Regions from separate parts of the Blautia pseudococcoides genome, predicted to be linked through region 1. Evidence: riboswitches for the same ligand, from Rfam matches in the RefSeq annotation. Region 1 holds a riboswitch; each other region holds the start of a gene.
The links. Region 1 has a riboswitch for thiamine pyrophosphate ahead of thiM (hydroxyethylthiazole kinase). Riboswitches for the same ligand answer to the same signal wherever they lie in the genome.
Positions count from the first base shown of each region.

Region 2: it holds a riboswitch for thiamine pyrophosphate, as region 1 does, so the genes downstream of both, thiC (phosphomethylpyrimidine synthase ThiC) here and thiM (hydroxyethylthiazole kinase) in region 1, are expected to answer to the same signal.
Region 3: it holds a riboswitch for thiamine pyrophosphate, as region 1 does, so the genes downstream of both, A4V09_RS10195 (thiamine-binding protein) here and thiM (hydroxyethylthiazole kinase) in region 1, are expected to answer to the same signal.

Region 1 is NZ_CP015405.2:1,944,021-1,948,407, reverse strand. Features, by position in the region: gene A4V09_RS25995 (ATP-binding cassette domain-containing protein) at 1-905, shown strand, start outside; gene A4V09_RS25990 (ATP-binding cassette domain-containing protein) at 799-1,488, shown strand; TPP riboswitch at 1,610-1,718, shown strand; partial or broken gene thiM (hydroxyethylthiazole kinase) at 1,770-2,547, shown strand; gene thiE (thiamine phosphate synthase) at 2,534-3,193, shown strand; gene A4V09_RS09215 (HAD family hydrolase) at 3,190-3,840, shown strand; gene thiD (bifunctional hydroxymethylpyrimidine kinase/phosphomethylpyrimidine kinase) at 3,837-4,387, shown strand, end outside.
Region 2 is NZ_CP015405.2:4,525,831-4,530,217, reverse strand. Features, by position in the region: gene A4V09_RS21260 (AraC family transcriptional regulator) at 1-197, shown strand, start outside; gene A4V09_RS21255 (glycoside hydrolase family 31 protein) at 325-2,322, shown strand; TPP riboswitch at 2,391-2,498, shown strand; gene thiC (phosphomethylpyrimidine synthase ThiC) at 2,590-3,897, shown strand; gene thiS (sulfur carrier protein ThiS) at 3,971-4,168, shown strand; gene thiF (sulfur carrier protein ThiS adenylyltransferase ThiF) at 4,170-4,387, shown strand, end outside.
Region 3 is NZ_CP015405.2:2,128,449-2,132,835, reverse strand. Features, by position in the region: gene A4V09_RS10205 (glutamine--tRNA ligase/YqeY domain fusion protein) at 1-236, shown strand, start outside; gene pdxR (MocR-like pyridoxine biosynthesis transcription factor PdxR) at 275-1,777, shown strand; TPP riboswitch at 1,810-1,922, shown strand; gene A4V09_RS10195 (thiamine-binding protein) at 2,090-2,386, shown strand; gene A4V09_RS10190 (ABC transporter permease) at 2,355-3,119, shown strand; gene A4V09_RS10185 (ABC transporter substrate-binding protein) at 3,143-4,186, shown strand; gene A4V09_RS10180 (ABC transporter ATP-binding protein) at 4,208-4,387, shown strand, end outside.

The sequences.
Region 1 (4,387 bases):
CCCTGGTGGAGAATTTTTCCTTTGTGCTGAATCCCGGTGACAGAGCTGTCATGATCGGGGAAGAGGGAAACGGCAAATCCACACTTTTGAAGCTGATCTGTGACCCGGCCCTTGTGGAATCCTATGCGGAGTTCACAGGAGAAATCATTAAAAACCAGCGAAAGACGGGGTATCTGCCCCAGGAATTGGAGGAGCAGAATCTGGAGAAAAGCGTCTGGGAATATTTTACCGGGAACACAGGTTTTTACAATATGTCACCAAAAGAACTGTCAAATATGAGCCGGGAACTGGGAATACCGGCGGATATTTATTATTCCCAGCAAAAGATGGGCGCGCTTTCCGGCGGGGAGAAGATCAAGCTGCAGATGGCCGGGATCCTAATGGAAAATCCGGATATTCTTCTGTTGGACGAACCGTCCAATGACATTGATATCAGGACATTGGAGTGGATGGAGAATTTTATGAACCAATGCCAAATACCCATTCTCTATATTTCCCATGATGAGACCCTGATTGAGCGGACAGCCAATGTCATTATCCATCTGGAGCAGATTAACAGAAAGACAAAACCCAGATACTCTGTTGCGAAGATGGATTACAAAACCTATATGGAAAACAGGGCAAGAGGACTTACCAATCAGGAGCGCATTGCGAGAAAAGAACGGGAGGAGGCCAGAAAACAGGAAGAGCGGTTCCGCAGGATCCAGCAGAAAGTGGAGCGTGACCAGAACAATATCAACCCGGCAGAACCCCCACGGCGGGCAGTTGCTGAAAAAGAAGATGCACGCCGTAAAAGCCATGGAACGCCGCTATCTAAGAGAAGCGGAGGACAGGACAGAGATACCGGAGACAGAGGATGCCATATTTATCCGGTTTCCAAAAGATACTTCCATTCCAAACGGTAAGACAGTGCTTGCATATTTTCTTGAAAAGCTCTGTATCGGGGAACGGATGCTCTCTCAGCAGATCGTCTTGTCTGTTAAGGGACCAAAAAAAGTTTGTATCACAGGAGCAAACGGCATTGGAAAAACCACACTTCTGCGGAAGATAGCGGAATCCATGCAGGAGAGAACAGACCTGCATGTGGCTTATATGCCTCAGAATTACGAAGAAAAAATGGATGGCAGTAAAACCCCGGCAGAATTTCTGCAAAAAAAGGGAGACAAAGAGGAAATCAGCAGGATCCGCACGTATCTGGGCAGTATGAAATACACGGCAGATGAGATGGACCACAGTATCTCTCAGCTTTCCGGCGGTCAGAAAGCAAAACTGTTTTTCCTGAAAATGAGCCTGGACGGCAGCAATGTGCTTCTTTTGGATGAACCTACCAGAAATTTTTCGCCCCTGTCCGGGCCTGTTATCCGAAGACTTCTGGCAGATTTCAAAGGGGCAGTCATCAGTGTCTCCCATGACAGAAAGTATATGGATGAGGTATGTGACACCATCTATGAACTGACAGAAAATGGTCTGGAAAAGAGAAAAGGATAGATAAGAACTTTGCGGTACAGTGATATCTTTCAGGCGCCGCCACGGAGAAGAAAGCTGACAGAATTTGACAGGAACAGGTAAGTGTGGTATCCTGATAACCAGTTAAAGTAAAAATATGAATAAGTTTCATTGGGGGAGCTTGTAGCGGCAGGCTGAGAGGAAGTCACCAACTTCGACCCGTTAACCTGATATGGGTAATGCCAGCGTAGGGAGAGAGCAAGATTCCGGGAGACGTGTTGGCGTCTCCCTTTTTATGTTTCAGGATGCAGAAAGGAGAAAAAATGCTGGGAGAAATACTGGAAAACGTCAGGAGTAAATCGCCTATGATCCAGAACATCACCAATTATGTTACTGCAAATGACTGTGCCAATATTACGTTGGCCTGCGGCGCTTCCCCAACCATGTCGGACGGGGAGGAGGAAGCAGAGGAGATGGGACGCCTCTGCGACGGTCTGAACATCAATATGGGGACCTTGCATCCCCGTTCCGTGAAAGCCATGCTTTTGGCGGGGAAAAGTGCGGGAAGCTGCGGACATCCCATTGTACTTGACCCTGTGGGGGCGGGGGCATCCACATACCGCAGGAAGACAGCGGAACAATTGCTCAGGGAAATTTCTTTTACTGCCATCCGGGGAAATATTTCTGAAATTAAGACCATTGCCGGAGGAGGAAACAGTTCCAAGGGAGTGGATGCTGATGGGGCGGATACTGTGACAGACGAAAATCTGGAAAAGACCATAACATTCGCAAAGGATTTTTCAAAAAAGACAGGGGCAGTGATCGCCATCAGCGGTTGGGAACCCTGTCATGGCAAAGATCACAGGCTGCGGCTGTATGCTCAGCTCCCTCACTGCAGCATATCTGGCAGCCAATCCTGACAGAAGGCTGGAAGCTGTGGCTGCTGCTGTGATCTCCATGGGCCTGTGTGGGGAAAAGGCATTTGAGAAGATGGAAAGTGAGCGCAGGGGCAACGCATCCTGCAGAAACTATCTGATTGATGAGGTATATCATTTGACCGGCAGCGAGCTGGAGAGAGGAGCAAAATATGAACTGCGCTGAGAAAAGAGAAATGGTGAGACGTGCCCTGCTTCTGTATGCCGTTACGGACCGATCCTGGGTGGGGGAAAAGACAATTTATGAGCAGGTAAAAGCATCTCTGGACGGAGGTATTACGCTTTTGCAGCTCAGGGAAAAAGAGATGCCGTATGAGGATTTTCTGCGTGAGGCAAAGGATATAAAGGCTCTTGCCGCCAGTTACCGTGTCCCCATGATGATCAATGACAATGTGGACCTTGCCCTGGCTGTGGATGCGGACGGCGTACATGTGGGGCAGAGCGATATGGAGGCGGGAAGCGTCAGGGAAAAACTGGGCCAGGATAAGATCATCGGCGTCTCCGCCCGGACTGTTTTAGAGGCTTTGCGGGCAGAAAAAGCGGGGGCGGATTATCTGGGCGTGGGGGCAGTGTTTTCCACCTCCACCAAAGAAGACGCGGATGTAATCGCATGGAATACCCTGAAAGAGGTCTGTCAGGCGGTATCCATCCCTGTTGTGGCGATCGGCGGAATTAAGAAAAATAACGTGATGCAGCTTGCCGGAAGCGGTGCGGCAGGCATTTCCGTCATATCCGGCATTTTTGGACAGCCGGATATCAGAACCGCCTGTGAGGAACTGCTGGCACTGGCTAAGGAGATGATAAAAAAATGAGAGGGATAAAGGGTGCCATATTCGACGCGGATGGCACACTCTTTGATTCTATGGGGCTGTGGGACCAGGCAGGAGAGCTCTATCTGAAACGAAAGGGAATCAGGCCCCGGAAGGATATCCGCCAAAAACTGGAGACCATGACAATGGAAGAGTCTGCAGAATATTTCCGCACCAGCTATGGGATTTTGCTCCACAAGGACCAAATCATTGACGAATTTAATACCATGATATATGACTATTATAAAGAGGAAATCCGGATCAAACCGGGACTGCTTTCCGTGCTGGAGGATTTAAAGAGCCGGGGTATCAGAATGTGTATCGCCACATCCACAAACAGGCTTCTTATAGAAGCTGCGCTTAAAAATAACGGAATTGATTCATATTTTACTGGTATCCTCACTTGTACGGAGGCGGGAGCCGGTAAAAGAAATCCACGAATATATGAGATGGCGATGGGAATCATCGGTACAAAAAAAGTAGAGACATTAGTGCTGGAAGATGCATATTTTGCGGCGGAAACAGCGAAAAATGCCGGATTTTTACTGGCAGTTATTCGTGATCTTTATTCGGAAAAAGACAGAGGAAAATTGCTTAAACTGGCTGATGTTTATCTTGAAAAATGGGAAGATTGGGGGCATAAAATGTGAAAAAAGTATTGACTATTGCCGGATCAGACTGCAGCGGAGGAGCCGGAATCCAGGCGGATATTAAAACCATAACAGTCCATAAGATGTACGCCATGAGTGTGATCACAGCACTCACGGCGCAGAATACAACAGGTGTATATGGGATACAGGAGTGTGACGCGGAATTTGTAGGAAAACAGATGGACTGCATTTTCACAGATATCCGCCCGGATGCAGTAAAAATCGGTATGGTCTCCAACGAAAAGATCATACGGGAAATTGCCGGAAGGCTGAAAAAATACCAGGCGCAGGATGTGGTATTAGACCCGGTCATGATATCCACAAGCGGCAGCAGACTCCTATCGGAGGATGCCTCTGAAGCGCTGAGAGAGGAGCTTTTCCCTCTGGCAGCAGTGGTGACACCAAATCTTTCGGAAGCGGAAGCACTCTGTGGTTTTTCTGTGGGCAGCCCCAAGGATATGAAACGAGCCGCAGAAAAAATAGCAAAGTATGGCTCCGGTGCGGTTCTGCTAAAAGGCGGCCATTTGAAAAATGGAGCGGATGATCT
Region 2 (4,387 bases), 2.5 Mb from region 1:
AGAAATCCTTCCGCTCCACTCCCATATCCTACCTGAACCGCTACCGCCTGAACCGCTCCATGACCCTGTTAAGAGAGACCAGCCTTCCGGTCATTGATATTGCAATCGCCGTGGGTTTTGACAGCAGTAATTACTTTGCCATCTCTTTCAGAAAAGCAACGGGGATGACTCCCAGCCAGTTCAGAAATATGACATGATTTTAATATGATCTGACATCATCCTAGATGTTTTTTTCCTCTGATAATTTTATAATACTGGAAAATACACAGCGGCCGGCACTGTCCGGCCCCCAGATTTTATTTATCTATTTACAGGAGGAAAATTATGTCATTCTTTACCCAAGGCGAAAGCTATATTGAATACCGCAATGCAGGCGAAACGCTCCGTATTATGGCATGGGGCGAAAACAGCCTGAGAGTCGTTTCCATGCCCTCCGGTCCGCTGGACCTTTCAAGCAGTGCCCTGAAAGAGCAGGCACCAAAAAATACACAGATCCGGTCAGATGAGGAGACCGCCACGATCACAAACGGAAAGATCTCAGCCCTCATTGACACCAGAGGCTGGAACAGCGCTGCGGTTGTGACTTTCTTTAATGACAAAAAAGAAATACTGCTTAAGGAGATGGACGGCGGCGGTGCCCTGAACCGCAAGGCCCGGAAATTCTCCCCTTACATGGGCGGTGATTTCCGTCTGAAGGTCACCTTTGAGGCCAATAAAAATGAGAAGATTTACGGCATGGGCCAGTATCAGCAGGACATCCTGGATCTGAAGGGCTGCAACATTGAGCTGGCTCACCGGAATTCCCAGGCCTCCATCCCCTTCTATGTATCAAGCAAAGGTTACGGCTTTTTCTGGCATAATCCCGCCATCGGAAGCGTATCCTTCGGCAAAAATGTGACGGAGTGGAGAGCTGACAGCACGAAAAAGATGGACTACTGGATCACAGCAGGCAGCACACCTGCCCAGATTGAATCCCAGTACAGCCAGGTGACAGGAAGGGCACCCATGATGCCCGAATGCGGGCTGGGCTTCTGGCAGTGCAAGCTGCGCTACCACAACCAGGAACAAGTGTTGTCCGTTGCCAGAGAGTATCACCGCCGCGGCATTCCCGTGGACGTTTTTGTAGTGGACTATTATCACTGGCCGCGCTGCGGTGATTACCGCTTTGACGAGGATTTCTTCCCTGATCCCAAGGCTATGGCCGAGGAGCTGCGGTCATATGGCATGGAGCTTATGGTGTCCGTATGGCCCCAGATTGACTGGCGCAGTGAGAATTTTAATGAGATGCGCCAGAAAGGGCTTCTTGTCCAGACAGAACACGGCCTGAACGTGCAGATGGATTTCCAGGGCAACAATGTATTCTATGATGCCACCAACCCGGAAGCCAGAGAATATGTCTGGAATAAATGCAAAAAGAATTATGCGGAAAATGGGATCAAGCTTTTCTGGCTGGATGAAGCGGAGCCGGAGTTCACCACCTATGATTACGAAAACTACCGTTATTATGCCGGAAGTGTTATGCAGCAGGGAAACATTTATCCCCGTGAATACGCCCGCGGTTTCTATGAAGGCCAGAAGGAAAACGGGCAGGAGGAGGTCCTGAACCTGGTGCGCTGTGCCTGGGCAGGAAGCCAGCAGTACGGAGCTTTGATCTGGTCAGGGGACATTCACTCCACTTATCAGGATTTCCGCAATCAAATCGTGGCAGGCCTGCAGATGGGTCTTTCCGGGATCCCCTGGTGGACCACAGATATCGGAGGCTTCCATGGCGGCAATATTTATGACAAGGACTTCCAGGAACTGCTGGTCCGCTGGTTCCAGTTCGGCGCCTTCTGCCCGGTTATGCGTCTTCACGGATGCCGCCTTCCGCGCACGCCTCTCTACAAAACAAACGGGGAGGAGACAGAAGGCACAGGCGCTGACAATGAGATCTGGAGCTATGGGGAAGAAAATTACCAGATCATGAAGAAGTTCATTGAGATCCGTGAGATGATGCGGGATTATACCAGAAGCCTTATGGCAGAGACTCACACAACGGGCGCTCCGGTCATGCGTACTATGTTCTACGAATTCCCGGAGGATCTAAATACCTGGGAACTGGATACCCAATATATGTACGGCCCGGACATTCTCGCCGCCCCCATTGTTAAACCGCATGCCTTCCAAAGAAAAGTCTATCTTCCTGAGGGAAGCACCTGGACCAATGCCCATACAGGTGAAATCTTAAACGGCGGACAGTGGACAGAAGCAGAGGCTCCTATTACATCCATGCCTGTATTTTTAAGGGACGGCAGACAGGAATACCTGATCAAAAATATTTAACGAAAAATACAGGTTGACAATTCTTTCCTGCCGCTATATGATTATGGCAGGAAATACCTGAGAACAATTACATACGCAAGGGGAGCTGACGCGTCGGCTGAGAGGAAATACGAACGGATTTCGACCCTGGAACCTGATACGGATAATGCCGGCGTAGGAAGCGAACCAGAAGTTTATAAATATTTGGTGCATCCCATCCGGGGTGCACTTTTTTTGCCCCCGGCCTCCTTCCGCAATTTCCGTATCCTTCACAGAAAGGAGATCTTCATGCAGTACACAACACAGATGGACGCTGCCAGAAAAGGCATCATCACCGGTGAGATGGAAGCAGCGGCAAAAAAAGAACAGATGGACGTACAGGAACTTATGGCTCTCATGGCAAAGGGCCAGGTCATCATTCCCTGCAACAAAAAACACACTTCCCTGGAGCCAAATGCTATCGGCTCCATGCTCAGAACAAAGATCAATGTAAACCTGGGCATTTCCAGAGACTGCAAAGACATGGATATAGAAATAGAAAAGGTGAGCCATGCGGTAAAAATGGGGGCTGAATCCATTATGGATCTAAGCTCCTACGGCGATACCCGCACCTTCCGCAGACGTCTGACCAAGGAGTGTCCCGCTATGATCGGAACTGTCCCCATTTATGATGCAGTGGTCTATTATCACAAACCCCTGAAAGAGATCACCTCCCGGCAGTGGCTTGACATTGTGCGTATGCATGCAGAGGACGGCGTGGACTTCATGACCATCCACTGCGGCATCAACAAAGAAACCGCCGGCAGATTCAAACGCAATAAACGCCTCACCAATATCGTCTCCCGCGGCGGCTCCATCATCTTTGCCTGGATGGAAATGACAGGCCAGGAAAACCCTTTCTACGAGCACTATGATGAAATCCTGGAAATCTGCCGGGAATACGACATTACCATGAGCCTTGGGGACGCATGCCGCCCCGGGTGCATCCGGGACGCTTCCGATATCTCCCAGATCCAGGAGCTGATCACCCTGGGCGAGCTGACAAAACGCGCCTGGGAAAAGGATGTTCAGGTTATGGTGGAAGGCCCCGGACATATGCCCCTTGACCAGATCGCGGCAAACATGAAGATCCAGCAAACCCTCTGTCAGGGCGCCCCTTTCTACGTCCTGGGTCCCCTGGTAACAGACATTGCCCCAGGCTATGACCACATCACAGCCGCCATAGGCGGTGCCATCGCTGCTGCCTATGGCGCTTCCTTTCTGTGCTATGTAACCCCGGCGGAACATCTGCGCCTGCCCAGCCTGGATGATGTGAAGGAGGGCATTATGGCCTCCCGCATAGCAGCCCATGCAGCCGATATTGCCAAGGGAGTGAGAGGTGCGGCTGACTGGGACAATAAAATGAGTGCCGCCCGCAAAAAACTGGACTGGGAGGAGATGTTCCGGCTCTGCCTGGATCCGGAAAAAGCAAAACGCTTCCGGGCGGAGGCCAAACCGGAAAAAGAGGATACCTGCAGCATGTGCGGTAATTTCTGTGCCGTGAAGAACATGAACCGGATCCTGGAAGGTGAGATCGTAAATATTTATGACGAGTGACAGGTGTGGCAGCAGCCGCGCACTTACTCCACATGCACTGGCTTTTGAGTTCTTTACGCAGGAGGTATATGACATGATAAAGATCAATGGAAATGCAGTTCGGCTTTCTGACCCATGCACCGTAGGGACACTTCTTTTGGAACAAGGTTATGACTTGCAGCGCATCGCCGTAGAGCGAAATGGTGATATCCTTCCCAAAAACCGTTACGCTGACACCAATGTCCGTGATGGAGATATTTATGAGGTTGTCAGCTTTGTAGGAGGCGGCTGATTTGGAAGACAGACACACAATCCTTACAAAAGCTGAAATCGAGGCAGTTCTTACAGCGCGCCACACCCTTCCCGTACATAGAAAGCTTAAACATGCCGGGGCTGCCGTTGCCGGCCTTGGGGGACTGGGTTCCAATGTGGCTGTCATGCTTGCACGGGCCGGGATCGGAAGTCTTCATCTGATTGATTTTGACAGGGTAGAACCAAGTAATCTAAACCG
Region 3 (4,387 bases), 180 kb from region 1:
TTGTGGATGAGGAGAAGGGGGTCTATAACAAAGAGGACGGCAGCCTGAACCTGAACCCCAACTCTCTGGTGGTGCTGAAAGACTGTTATGTGGAGCCGGCGCTGGCCGAGGCCGAGGCGTATGACAGCTTCCAGTTTGTGAGAAACGGCTTTTTCTGTGCAGACTGCCATGATTCCAAACCGGGAGAGCCGGTCTTTAACCGGATCGTCTCTTTGAAAAGCTCTTTTAAATTATAGTGCATATTTTCCATTGACCATGAATTAGAGAAAAAAGAATGAACGATTTGATTATTTCATTGGACACTAAGGCGGAAGCGCCTTTGTATGAACAGATATGTGAATATTTTAAACAGGAAATCCAGGAAGGACGGCTTGCCGCAGGAATGCGGCTGCCGTCCTCCCGCGCACTTGCGGGGAATCTGTCCGTGAGCAGGAGTACCGTGGATTTGGCCTATGACCAGCTGGTCTCAGAGGGATATATTGAGGCGGTCCCGTGTAAGGGATATTTTGTATGCGACATCGAAGGGCTCTATTACGGCACAGGCAGAAGACAGGAAACGCGTGAAGCAGGAAGACAAGCATGGTCTGACAACCCTCAAAAAGGTGTCCGGCACAGGGCGGGCATGGGGGAGGAACGAAAGACAGAGACGGACAGGGCCAAATACGCTTACGATTTTGCCCTGAACGGAATTGCCCCCGGCAGTTTTCCTCACAACGCATGGCGGAAATTGTCGCGGCAGGTCTTGACAGATGCACAGGATGCGCTCTTCTCGCTGGGGGACCCCTGCGGGGAATTGTCCCTTAGACAGGCTGTCTCCGCGTATCTCTATCAGGCCAGGGGTGTTCACTGCCAACCGGAACAGATTCTTGTGGGGGCTGGGAATGATTATCTTTTGATGCTGCTCTGCACGATCCTTGGGAAGGACAGAAAAATTGCCATGGAGAACCCTACATACAGAAGCGCCTGGCATGACTTCGGGCATATGGGATTTGAGAGATGTATTGTGAACCAGGACACACAGGGCATTGATGTACATGACCTGGAGCTAACCGGAGCAGATATGGTCTATGTCATGCCCTCCCACCAGTTTCCCATGGGGACGGTCATGCCCCTGAAACGCCGCCTGTCCCTCCTGAAATGGGCGGGGAGGGGAGATCGCTACATCATAGAAGATGACTATGACAGTGAATTCCGCTACAAAGGAAAGCCTATACCTGCCTTACAGGGATTTGATAAGGAGGAGCGGGTCATCTATCTTGGAACTTTCTCAAAGTCTATTGCACCCTCCATCCGAATCAGTTATATGGTACTGCCAAAGAAACTGATGCAGCGGTATCTAAGGGGGGAGAACCCCTTCTCCGTCACGGTTTCCAGGGCGGATCAGAAGATTCTTGAGCTTTTTTTGAGGGAAGGCTATTACGAGCGGCATTTAAACAGAATGCGCAGCCTCTATAAAGGAAAACATGACCTGCTCCTGCACTGGCTGAAAGAGGACATGGGAAACGTGTGCACCTGTTCCGGTGAAAATGCGGGGGTCCATCTTCTGATACATTTTAAAAACGGATCATCCGAACAGGAAGCAGTGGAAATGGCAGCAAAAGCCGGTGTCAGAGTTTACGGATTGTCCGAATTCCTGGTCAGCGGTAAGGCGCCTCAAATGCCGGCAACGGTTCTTCTGGGATATGCCACCATGTCGGAGGAAGATTTGGAGAAAGGCATGAAAAGGCTTGCGGAAGCCTGGAACGGAAGAGAAAAAATAGAAGGGCAGGAGGATTGACTTGACAATTATTTTACAATGAAGTACACTTGAGAAGACAACAGGGGAGCTGGAGAGAAGTCCGGCTGAGAGTAAAACCGTAATCGTTTTTCACCCTTAACCTGATCCGGGTAATGCCGGCGTAGGGAGCATAAGAGAGGCACCGCAGGCCGGTGCGCATTTGTTCTGATAACCAGCTCCTGTTCAGGTAAAACCTGCCGGGAGCTTTTGTTTATGTGAATAGAAAGTCCACATTGTGCGCTTTCTATGGGATAGCAAAGATCCCCGCAGAAAAAAAGTGAAACTTATAAAGATTCTAAGGAGGAAATGAAAATGAATGCAAGTGTAGCGATCCAGACATTGCCGGAGGCAGAGAATGACGAGGAATTGATCCGTATTGTGGACGAGGTGATCGGCTATATTAAGAGTACAGGGCTGAACTATTATGTAGGGCCTTTTGAGACGGCCATTGAAGGTGACTACGATGAACTGATGGATATTGTAAAAGAATGCCAGCATATTGCAGTCCGTGCAGGCGCGCCTTCTGTAGCGGCCTATATCAAAGTGTCTTATAAGCCAGAAGGAGATGTGCTGACCATTGAGAAAAAAGTTACAAAGCACCACCAGTAAGCTCTGGGCAGCGGCGGCCCTGTCTGCTATCCTGATCATCTGGCAGTTTGTCTCCATGGCTGGTCTGGTCCCCAACTTCATGCTTCCCTCGCCGGTGCAGGTGGTGAAAGCCTTTGTCAGTGAATTTCCGCTGCTCATGGAAAATTCCGGGGTTACGCTTCTTGAGGCGGCAGCGGGACTTTTCTGCGGTGTGGCTTTTGGGTTTATCATGGCGGTTCTCATGGATCATTTTGAAAAGCTTTACAAAGCCTTCTATCCGCTCATCGTCATTACCCAGACCGTGCCCACAGTGGCTATAGCACCGCTTCTTGTGCTGTGGTTCGGGTACGAGATGCTGCCAAAGGTCATCCTGATCGTGATCGTGACCTTCTTCCCTATCACCATAGGACTTCTGGAGGGCTTCCGTTCTGCGGATAAGGATATGATGAATCTTTTAAAAAGCATGGGGGCAGGCAGTCTCCAGATATTCAGATATATTAAAATGCCTGGCGCCATGGGCCGTTTTTTTGCCAGCCTCCGCATTTCCGCTTCCTATTCTGTTGTGGGTGCGGTCATCTCTGAGTGGCTTGGCGGGTTTTCCGGGCTTGGCGTGTATATGATCCGTGTGAAAAAGGCGTTTGCTTTTGATAAAATGTTTGCTGTTATTTTTCTAATATCCATTATCAGCCTTCTTCTCATGAAGCTGGTGGATATCCTGCAGAAAAAATGCATGCCCTGGGAAAAGGTAAAATAAGACAGAAAAGAGAGGACGATTAAATGAAAAAGAAGATTCTGGCAGCTTTCCTTGCCGCCTGTGTGCTCACATCCATGACTGCCTGCGGCAGCGGTGAGGACAAGGGAAACAAGGATTCTGCCGCTGAAAATACTGAGGATAAAGACAGTGGTTCAAAGGATTTGGAGAAGATCACGTTCGTGCTGGACTGGACGCCGAATACCAATCACACCGGATTTTATGTTGCAAAAGAGAAGGGCTATTTTGAAAAAGAAGGCCTTGATGTGGAGATCGTACAGCCTCCGGAGGATGGGGCGGATGCTTTGGTGGCATCAGGAAAGGCGCAGTTTGGCGTCTCCTTCCAGGACAGTATGGCTCCGGGTGTGGCCGGGAAAAATGCTCTGCCAAACACAGCGGTAGCTGCACTGATCCAGCATAATACGTCCGGCATCATTTCCAGAAAAGGGGAGGGGATGGATAACCCGAAAGGTCTGGAAGGAAAGAAATATGCAACCTGGGACGGGCCGATTGAGAAAGCTATGCTGCAAAATGTGGTGGAAAAAGACGGAGGGGATTTCTCAAAAGTAGAGTTGATCCCAAGCACTGTCACAGACGAAGTATCTGCCCTCAGATCCAAATCCGTGGATGCCATATGGACCTTCTACGCATGGGCAGGGATCGCCACAGAGACTGCGGACCTGGAGACGGATTATTTTGCGTTTAAGGACGTCAATCCTGTATTTGATTACTACACACCGGTGGTGATCGCCAACAATGAGTTTCTGGAAAAGGAGCCGGATACGGCTAAGGCGTTTTTAAGGGCTGTGAAACAAGGATATGAGGAGGCCATTGAGGACCCGGACAAAGCGGCGGATATTCTTCTGAAAGCTTCCCCGGAACTGGATGAAAAACTGGTGAAGGCCAGCCAGGAATACTTAAAAGACCAGTATAAGGCAGAGGTCAGTCAGTGGGGATATATAGACCCGGCCAGATGGAATGCCTTCTACAGCTGGTTAAATGAAAACGGATTGTCAGAGGCAGAGATTCCGGAAAACGCGGGATTTTCCAATGACTATCTGCCGGAATAAACAGATCTCCGGAGGTAAGATATGGCGGAACTAAAGGTTTCAAATGTGAGTAAATCTTTTGACGGAGTAAAGATCCTGGAGGATATTACCATTGAACTTCATGACCAGGAGCTGGTATGCCTTTTAGGGGTCAGCGGAGGCGGTAAAACAACCCTTTTTAATGTGATCTCCGGCCTGGAGAAACCGGAAGAGGGACATGTT